3 regions of the Comamonas testosteroni genome follow, and region 3 is predicted to be linked to each of the others. Evidence: predicted binding sites of a transcription regulator. Region 3 holds the regulator's gene; each other region holds the start of a gene.
What was found. The regulator sigma-54, encoded in region 3, starts transcription at its own class of promoters, with help from an activator protein. The targets are predictions, from matches to a motif close to TGGCANGNAANCTGCTTT.
Positions count from the first base shown of each region.

Region 1 (3,274 bases), 1.0 Mb from region 3:
TGGCTTGCCGCCTGCTGGTAGAGGTCGATGCGATTGATCTGCCTGGCCACGGCCAGATAGTCGGGATGAGCCTTGAGCAGGCCCCAGCGCTTGTGCTGGGTAAGAAACCACATGCCGTCCGAGAGATAGGGGAAGTTCACGGCCCCGTCGTTGAAGAACTTCATGTGGTTGGGGTCGTCCCAGGTCTTGCCCAGTCCGTTCTGGTAGCGCCCCAGAATGCGCTGGTTGATGGCGTCCACGCTGGTGTTGATATAGGACTTCTGGGCCACGGTCTCGGCCATCTTGGTCTTGTTCTGCAGGCTGGCGTCGATCCAGCGGCCGGCCTCGAGAATCGCCATCATCACGGCGCGGCAAGTGTTGGGATTCTTCTGTGCGAACTCGCCCGTGGTGCCCAGCACTTTCTCGGGGTGATCCTTCCAGATATCCTGCGTGGTATTGGCCGTAATGCCTATGCCGTCCATGATGGCGCGGTGATTCCAGGGCTCGCCCACGCAGAAGCCATCCATATTGCCCACGCGCATATTGGCCACCATCTGGGGCGGTGGCACGGTGATCAGCTTGGCCTCGGACAAAGGGTTGATGCCCGCAGCCGCCAGCCAGTAATGCATCCACATGGCATGGGTGCCTGTGGGGAAAGTGCCGGCAAACGTGTATTCGCGTTTTTCCCTGGCCATCACCTTGGCCAGGCTGGCTCCGTCCACCGCGCCCTTGTCGGCCAGGGCCTTGGAGAGCGTTATCGCCTGGCCGTTGTTGTTCAGGCTCATGAGCACGGCCATGTCCTTCCTGGGGCCGCCCACACCCAGATGCAGGCCGTAGACTAGGCCATAGAGCACATGGGCGAAGTCCAGCTCGCCGTTGACCAGCTTGTCGCGCACGCCGGCCCAGCTTGCCTCCTTGCTGGGGACGATCTTCACGCCGTATTTCTGATCGAAGCCCAGCACCGAGGCCATGACCACGCTGGCGCAATCGGTCAGCGGGATGAACCCGATCCTGACCTCCTTCTTCTCCGGCGCGTCGGAGCCTGCGGCCCAGGCGCCATGGTGGCCCAGCGTGCCATAGAGGGCAGCAGCACCGGCCACGCGCAGAAACTCACGCCGGCCACCGGCAGATACGGGCTCGGGCGCAGGAACAGTAGACGAAGGAAGGCGCTGGCTCATGAGAAAACTCCATCAAGAATCGTGGTGAAGGCGATCCGGAAAACAAAAAGGCGCCCTTCCCTCCTCGGGTGTGAGGAGAAAAGGACGCCGTTGTCCCAGGTCACTCGTAATAACGCTTTAAGCGCGACCGCCTTTGGTCTGCTTGACATCAACAGTCATGCACAAACCATGCCAGGCCTTGATCAGAGGCGGAGCAGGCTTTGCACCTCCAGTTTTGGCCCATATTTGGTGCAGCGCAACAAACACAGCGCAGCCAAGGCTATGAATTGGTGCTGCCCGGCAGCAGGTCCACCGTGGCCAGAATCGCCTCGGCCACATCCAGCATGCGCCGGTTCTGGTTCATGGCCGTCTGCCGGATCAGTTTGTAGGCATCGCCCTCGCTGAGCTGGCGGTAGTTCATCAACACGCCCTTGGCCCGCTCTATGGTCTTGCGCTCCTTGAGCGTGGCGCGTGCCTTGTCGATTTCGGTCTGCATGTCCTGCAGCCGCATGGATTGCTCCTGCACCAGCAAGACAATGCTTTTCTCGAGCTGCAACCCGTACGCACCCTCCGCTGGAAAGGAGGCGGCTGACTGCGTGGCCCCCAGAAAGGCTGCAGCCGCTTCGGCGCGAGTCCCCGGCTGCGGCTGCATCTCCAGCAGCGCCAGTTGCTGGCAGAGCGCGGCGCCGGCCTGCTCCAGCTTGCGCAGACATTGAGCCTGCAGCTCATCGGCCAGGAATGCCTCAATCTGGTGCATGGCGTCGAGCCGGCTGGAACAGGCTTCGAACCACGGCGAGCTCAGGCTGCGGTCCAGCGGCAGGCCGTCACCGGCCGTGCAGCCCATTCGACGCAGCCGCTCGATCACCGTCATATCGAGGCAGGCCCCGCATTGCTGCTGCCAGCGCTCCATCCCCGAGGGACTGGCGAAGTCTGCAAACACCTGAAAGCAACGCTCCTGCGACTCGATCAGATGCAGCCAATGGCGCTGACGCTCCGTCCTGCCTACCCCTGCGGTAAACGCCGCAACCCCCGTGGCACGCTCCTGGCCCGCCAGCTCCTTGCCCTGCATGAAATGAAACAGCGCCACCAGCAATTTCGCGATATCGGGATCGCAAGCACTGTCCGCCGCCTCGAACACCACGGTCAGGCAGGCCGCAATCATGCGGATCAACGCCTGAGTGCAGTCCTCGGCACTGAGCTGCAGCGCATCGCGCCGGCGGCGCAGCAGCGGCAGGGCTTCAAAGCCTTGCAGCGCATTGGCGATCGCATTGAACAGGCGAGCGCCATGCGCACCCGGCGCCCGCGCGCCCAGCTCTTCAAGCGCGAGGCAGACCCGCTCCATGACCCGGTCCACATGCAGGCCATGGTCGAGCAGGCTCTGCTGCGCCTGTGCTCCGCCGCTGACCAGAAAGATATTCGAGAGACCGCGCTCTTTTTGCAGCGCATGGACGAGCTCGGACACGCTCGCCACCAGGCTGCTGGCGCGGCTGATCTGCTCCAGCTCGGCAATCTCGCTTTGCCTTGCAGCCACCAGATAGTGCAGAGGCGTTTTCATGGGGTAGTGCTTGTCGTCATGTTGATGCCATGGACGATCAGCACGATTCATGCCATCTCAGGCAAGGCGACGCTGCCGCTTCTCCCAGAGCCGGTCCACCATGGCGCCCGCACCGATTCCCACGACATAGGCCAGCAGATCCAGGGGATCGAAGCCGTTGCCCAGCACCAGATAGGCCAGCTTGTTGGCACGCAGGGCCTGCATCCAGGGGGCCTGATAGAGCTGCAGGAACTCGATGGCAAAGGCGATGACCAGTGACCAGGCCATGAGCCTGCCGCGCGTGATGGTCGGCCGCAGCCAGGCCACGCACAGCAGCAGCACCCAGGCCCAGAGCGCATCGCCCGGATAGTTGCCCAGCACGACGGGAAAGGGCACGTAGCCCCGGCGCGAGGCCAGCCCGATGGCGATGACCGCCGCAATGAGCAGGGTCAACACCATCCGTGAGCGACGAAAGGGTCCGGCAGCGGCCAGATGAATCAACAAGCTGCGTCCCCTTTAGTCGATATGCGCGCCGGAGTCCTTGACCACCTGCTTCCAGTACGCCAGCTCGGCCGGCAGCATGTCCTTGAAGCTTTGCGGCGTG
Region 1 is NZ_CP043568.1:738,560-741,833, reverse strand. Features, by position in the region: gene F0P97_RS03330 (CmpA/NrtA family ABC transporter substrate-binding protein) at 1-1,157, opposite strand, end outside; gene F0P97_RS03325 (nitrate regulatory protein) at 1,417-2,742, opposite strand; gene F0P97_RS03320 (DUF2809 domain-containing protein) at 2,749-3,174, opposite strand; gene F0P97_RS03315 (Bug family tripartite tricarboxylate transporter substrate binding protein) at 3,187-3,274, opposite strand, start outside.
Region 1: F0P97_RS03330 (CmpA/NrtA family ABC transporter substrate-binding protein) is a predicted target of sigma-54. The motif match lies at 1,314-1,331, and genes of this name have one in related genera.

Region 2 (3,274 bases), 550 kb from region 3:
GAAGAACTTGCCTTCGCCGCCAAAGGCCAGCGAGTAGCCGTAGATGGCCCACAGCACGGTGATCAGCGAAAAGATCACGAAGACCTGGGCCAGCACGGACAGCATGTTCTTGCTGCGTACCAGGCCGCCGTAGAACAGCGCCAGGCCGGGGATGACCATCAGGATCACCAGCATGGTCGAGGTCAGCATCCAGGCGGTGTCACCGGCGCTCAGGGTGGGAACGGCCTCGGCCGCTGCTTCGGCCACAGGTGCTGCTGCGGCGGCAGCCGTTGCAGCTTCCTGGGCAAAGCCTGTGGCCGAAGCAGCCAGCAGGCCCAGTCCCAGGCCTGCGCTCAATAATTTCTTGATCATGGCAATCTTTCTCAAAACGGTTCCAGAGAGACTGGGCCTTTACAGGGCCGCGTCGCCGGTTTCTCCTGTACGGATACGGATCGACTGCTCCAGCGCCTGCACAAAGATCTTGCCGTCGCCGATCTTGCCGGTGCGGGCTGCGCCCTCGATGGCGTCGATGGCGGCATCGACCAGATCGTCGGCAATAGCGGCCTCGATCTTGAGCTTGGGCAGAAAGTCCACCACATACTCGGCACCGCGGTACAGCTCGGTGTGACCCTTTTGACGACCAAAGCCCTTGACTTCGGTCACGGTGATGCCTTGGACACCGATTTGGGAAAGTGCCTCACGCACTTCGTCGAGCTTGAAGGGTTTGATGATGGCGATCACCATTTTCATGACGGGCTCCTGAAAAATTAGAAAGTCTTGGAGAGCGTCAGAATCAGACGCGCCTTGTTCACATCGCCGAAGTAGGCCTTCTTGTTGGCGCCGGTCACCGCTGCTGCAGCAGAGAAGCCGTCGCCCAGGTCATAGGCACCACCCAAGCTGTAGTCCACATAGTTGGGAACGCCCAGGTCCTTGATGTCGCTGGAAAAATGGGTGTAACCAACTGATGCTTTCAGTGTCACCTTGGGCATCACTTCCTGGCTGTAGGAGAACTGCAGATATCCGGTGTTGCGGCCCTTGAGACCCGAACCCGCCTTGGCGCCGGCCCAGCCGAAGTAATCCTTGGACACCGTATGCGAATACTTGGCCGTGAACGGGCCGTAGGTACCGGCGCCGTAGATCTCGGTGGTGTTGCCGTTGGCATTGCCCGAGTACACATAGGTCAGCATGCCCACGTCCCAGTCCACATCGGCGGCCTTGAACTTGTAGCCGCCGTAGAAGTCGGTTTCCAGCGAGTTGCCGGGCAGCCAGTCCACGGAGGAGTTCCAGTTGCCCACGTAGAAGCCGCTGTCGCCGAACGTGTAGTCAAAACCGCCTTGCAGCGCGGGCTTGACGGCCTTGGTGCGGCTGGCGTCCTGGTCCTGACCACGGAACTTGTAGTTGGTAGTCAGGGCAACGTTGGCGGAGAGCTGGGCATGGGCCCACATGGGGGCGACAACAGCGCAGGCCAGGGCGGCAGTCTTGGCGAAAGTCTTGAAACGGCTTGCAGCGGGACTAGGCATTCAGGGTTCCTCCGGTTTGAAAATTTCGTGGCAAAAATCTCGGATGAACTCTCAAAGCACAGACCGTGCCAGTCTCTGTGGCTGCTGCCGGGTGGTCCGCCGCTCATGCTCTGAGAACAGGCGCCGGGCCATAGCTGCCAGTACAAAAAGCTACGAGTTTTCACAATCACTGAGCGCATCTTTCGCCACCTGGGTGCTGGCCGAAATCCATTGCACCAAGATGGTGCGTTTTTGCGATGCACCGCCATGGCTCTGCTTTTTGCCGGGTTCTTGCACCAATCAGGGGATTGGGAAGTGAATGCTTGCTCTTTGTCTGGGCGCTGACAAGGAAAAAGCCCATCGGCTAGGCGATGGGCTTGGGGGTTGGCTGCAATTCAGAAGCTGGCCTGGGGCAGGTCTGCCTTGGTGAACACCAGCGAGACCTTGGCTTCCTCGGGAATCGGCGGCAAGTCCTGATTCCAGTGCTCCCAGGCGCTGCGCAGCTCGGCCAGCTTCCGGGGCTCACGGTCACGCAGATTGGCGCGCTCACGCGGGTCGTTGCCGATGTGGAACAGGTACTCGATGCCCTCGATCTGCAGATATTTCCAGTCGCCGCGTATCAAGGCCTTTTGCTCGCGGTGTTTCATGCGCCAGGCCAGGTCGCGCTCGGGCATCCAGCTCTGGTCCTGCATCAGGGGCAGCAGGCTGATGCCGTCCAGCGGATAGTCGGCATCTGCCGATACGCCGGCGGCGGCCAGGAAGGTGGCCGACCAGTCCATGGTCAGGCTGGGCGTGTCGCAGACGGCTCCGGCCGTCATGCGCGCCGGCCAGCGTGCCAGCAAAGGCACGCGGATGCCGCCTTCGAGCAGGTCCATCTTCTGGCCCACGAAGGGCCAGGTATTGGAGAAGCGCTCGCCGCCGTTGTCGCTGGTGAAGACGATCAGCGTGTTCTCGCTCATGCCTTTTTCCTCCAGCGCATCCAGCAGCCAGCCTATGCCTTCGTCCATGTGATGGATCATGCGCTGATAGGTGTCGATGGAGCCGCCGTCGATATGCTTGCCCATGCCTTGCAGGCGCTCGGATTCGGCGCGGTCCTCGCGCGTCAGCCAGGGCCAGTGCGGCGCGCTGTAGTGCAGCGAGAGGTAGAAGGGCTGGTCGGCCGTCTGGCGCTTGACGAAGTCCACGGCGCGGCGGCTCAGCAGATCGGTCAGGTAGCCGTCTTCGGCATGCGGCTCCTCGTTGAGCCAGAAGTCGGGGCGTCCGCGCGGGTCGCAGTGGGCGAAGTAGTCGGCGCCGCCGGCATGAAAGCCGTAGAACTCCTCGTAGCCCGACAGGCGCGGGCCGAAATGTGGCGGGTAGCCCAGATGCCATTTGCCGACCAGGGCCGTGGCGTAGCCAGCATCGCGCAGCAGCGAGGCCACCGTGGGGTGATCGGGCGGCAGGCCCAGCACCTTGTCGCCATGCACGCTGGCGATCGGCTCCTCGGCCGCACCGCGCAGGCGGTACTGCCAGCGGCCCGTGGCCAGCGCAAAGCGCGTTGGAGAGCACACCGACGAGTTCGAGTAGCCGCGCGTGAAGCGCAGGCCCTGGGCCGCCATGGCGTCCAGGCGCGGCGAGACATCGGTGGCGTTGTTGTGCGCATCGCGCGCACCGGTGCAGCCCAGGTCGGCATAGCCGAGGTCATCGGCCAGGATGAAGATCAGATTGGGACGGGAGTCGGTCATGGGAGAGCGGGGAACATTCAAAAACAGGAGCTTCTATCGCTTGTTATGCAAGGATTCTGAATAGATTTGATG
Region 2 is NZ_CP043568.1:255,643-258,916, forward strand. Features, by position in the region: gene F0P97_RS01090 (ammonium transporter) at 1-351, opposite strand, end outside; gene glnK (P-II family nitrogen regulator) at 391-729, opposite strand; gene F0P97_RS01100 (TorF family putative porin) at 747-1,499, opposite strand; gene F0P97_RS01105 (sulfatase) at 1,874-3,202, opposite strand.
Region 2: F0P97_RS01100 (TorF family putative porin) is a predicted target of sigma-54. The motif match lies at 1,553-1,570, and genes of this name have one in related genera.

Region 3 (3,274 bases):
CGGCGAGATCTTCATCGACGGCCAGCCGGTGGGCGGCATGCCGATTCACCAACGCTCGCGTCTGGGCCTGTCCTATCTGCCCCAGGAAGCCTCCATCTTTCGCAAGCTCAGCGTGGAAGACAATGTGCGCGCCGTGCTGGAGCTGCAAAAGGACGAGCAGGGCAAGACGCTGACGCAGGGCGAGATCGAAAAGCGCCTCACCGGCTTGCTGCAGGAGCTGCGCGTCGAGCATCTGCGCCAGTCGCCGGCACTGGCTCTGTCCGGCGGTGAGCGCCGTCGCGTGGAAATTGCCCGAGCCCTGGCCACGCAACCGCGCTTCATCCTGCTTGACGAACCGTTTGCCGGCATCGACCCGATTGCGGTGATCGAGATCCAGCGCATCATCGGCTTCCTCAAGGAGCGCGGCATCGGCGTGCTGATTACCGACCACAATGTGCGCGAGACGCTGGGCATCTGCGACCACGCCTTCATCATCAGCGACGGCCATGTGCTGGCCGAAGGCACGCCCGAGGAGATCGTGGAGAACGCCGATGTGCGCCGCGTCTATCTGGGCGAACATTTCAGAATGTGATGACCCCCACGTTCCTTCACTTTGTGTGGTCGCTGCCCCCGGAAGGGACCCTGACCGGCTGCGCCGGGGTTTGCCCTGGGGAGACCCGGCTGCCAACCCATGGCACTGTGCGCGTTTGCAATGATTGTCTGGGAGCCGCGCCTCGATGAAGCCAGGTCTCTCGCTACGCGTTTCGCAGCATTTGTCGCTGACGCCGCAGCTGCAGCAATCCATTCAGCTGCTGCAGCTCTCCACTCTGGAGCTGGCGCAGGAAGTCGAGCAGATGCTGGTCGACAACCCTTTTCTGGAACGTGCTGGCGATGAGGCCGAATCTACGGGAGATGCTCCTGTAGATGTAGCTGCTAGCGCAAGTGAATACAACACTTCAGACAGTATTCATGCTGAAAATGATGCGAAGCAAACGCAAGCAGCTGCTGAAACAATAGCGGAGACGCCAAGTGCCGAGACCCCGGAAACGCTGAACTGGGAGGCCGACGGCATGGACGGCCAGGACGGGGAATGGGGCGGCGAATCCAGCAGCGAGTGGGATACGCCCTCGGCCAGCAGCTCCACACGCAACCGCGATGGCGATGACGAAACCGATGCCATCGATCTGGCGCGCGAGCACCAGAGCCTGACCGACTTTCTCCATCGTCAGGCGCTGAGCCTGCATCTGGGCGCGGCGGACATGGCGGCACTGCGCTTTCTCATCGAGTCGCTCAACGACGACGGCTATCTCGAGGATTCCCTGCAGGAGCTGGCGCAGAGCCTAGCCGGCGACGACCTGGAAGAGCGCGAGGAGCTGGAGCAGCACTTTGTCATTGCTCTGAAGCTGCTGCAAAGCCTGGAGCCCGTGGGCGTGGGCGCGCGTGATCTGGCCGAGTGCCTGCAGCTGCAGCTGCGCGACCTGATCCGCACCGCCGAGGACGAGGGCACGACCGAGGCGCATATGAACCGGCTGCTGCTGGCGCAGGCCATCTGTGCGCAGCCCATGGACCTGCTGGCGCGGCGCGATCTGCGCAAGCTCACCAGCCTGTGCGGCGCGCGCGAGGAGCAACTGCGCGAGGCCATGGCATTGATCGCCAGACTGGAGCCGCGTCCGGGGCGTCGCTTTGTCGATGTGGAACGCCATATCGTGGTGCCCGATGTCATCGTGCGTCCGGTGCGGGCCGGCGCCGGCCGGATGGACTTTTCCGTGCAGCTCAACCCCGAGGTCATGCCGCGTCTGCGCGTGCACGACATCTATGCCGGTGTGCTGCGCCGCCACAAGAACAGCGACGGCCATGCGGCGCTGCAGCAGCAGCTGCAGGAGGCGCGCTGGTTCATCAAGAACATCCAGCAGCGCTTCGACACCATCTTGCGTGTTTCCGAAGCCATCGTGGAGCGGCAGAAGAACTTCTTTGTGCATGGTGAGCTGGCCATGCGCCCGCTGGTGCTGCGCGATATCGCCGACACCCTGGGCCTGCACGAGTCCACCATCAGCCGCGTGACCACGGCCAAGTACATGGCCACGCCCCAGGGCACCTTCGAGCTCAAGTATTTCTTCGGCTCGGGCCTGGGTACGGAAACCGGCGGCAGTGCCTCCAGCACGGCCGTGCGTGCGCTGATCAAGCAGTTCGTCGATGCCGAAGATGCCAAGAAGCCGCTATCGGACGCCAAGCTGGCCGATATGCTCAAAGAGCAGGGCATCGAGTGCGCGCGCCGCACCGTCGCCAAATACCGCGAGCAGCTCAAGATACCGACGACCACGCTGCGCAAGGCGCTGTAGGGCACCGCAGAAACAAGAAAGCCGCTGATGCATCGCACAGCGGCTTTCTTGTTCTGCATTTAGGGCGGGAGCCTTGATAAGGCATTTCTCAAGTCAGGGGCAGCGAGCAAGAGCCGCCCTTGCGGCGATGCCGCCGTCCCCCTTGGGGGCGCCCGGCCAGGGGGAAGGCGCGTAGCGCCTCAGGGGGTTATCAAGAAACCAGCCACCAGATAAACCAGACCAGCACGCCGATCATCAGTCCGAACTTGAGGATCTTGTAGAAGGTCGGATTCCAGTTGCGGAAGGCGCGGCGGTACTTGCCCGCATAGAACGAGATCTTGAACAGCTTGCTGATCATGCCGCGCGGATCGCCTTCGTTGTTGGGCGAGCTGGCGGCGGCCACCACATTCTTGCCCAGCCAGTGATTGAGCCACTGGGCAAAGCCATTGGTCATGGGACGCTCCACGTCGCAGAACAGCACGATGCGGTTGCCCTCGCTGCGGTTCTCGGCCCAGTGCATAAAGGTCTCGTCGAAGATCACGCCTTCGCCTTCGCGCCAGCTATAGGGCTGGCCGTCGACCTCGATCATGCAGCGGTCGTCGTTGGGGGCCAGCACGGCCAGGTGATAGCGCAGCGAGCCTGCATAGGGGTCGCGGTGCAGATTGAGCTTGGCGCCGGGCGGCAGCTCGGCAAACATGGCAGCCTTGACGCTGGGAATCGACTTCACCAGGGCCGTGGTCTTGGGGCACAGCTCCATGGCCGAGGGGTGGGCGTCGCCGTACCATTTGAGGTAGAAGCGCTTCCAGCCGGTCTTGAAGAAGGAGTTGAAGCCTGCGTCGTCGTTGTTGGCGGCGGCCTTGATCTGCATGTTCTTTTGCAGATTGACGGCTTCCTCGCGGATTTCACGCCAGTTGGCCTGCAGCGGTGCCAGCTCGGGGAAGGTGCTGGTGGGCAGGTAGGGCGTGCGCGGTACCTTG
Region 3 is NZ_CP043568.1:5,649,228-5,652,501, reverse strand. Features, by position in the region: gene lptB (LPS export ABC transporter ATP-binding protein) at 1-571, shown strand, start outside; gene F0P97_RS26030 (RNA polymerase factor sigma-54) at 717-2,318, shown strand; gene F0P97_RS26025 (aspartyl/asparaginyl beta-hydroxylase domain-containing protein) at 2,509-3,274, opposite strand, start outside.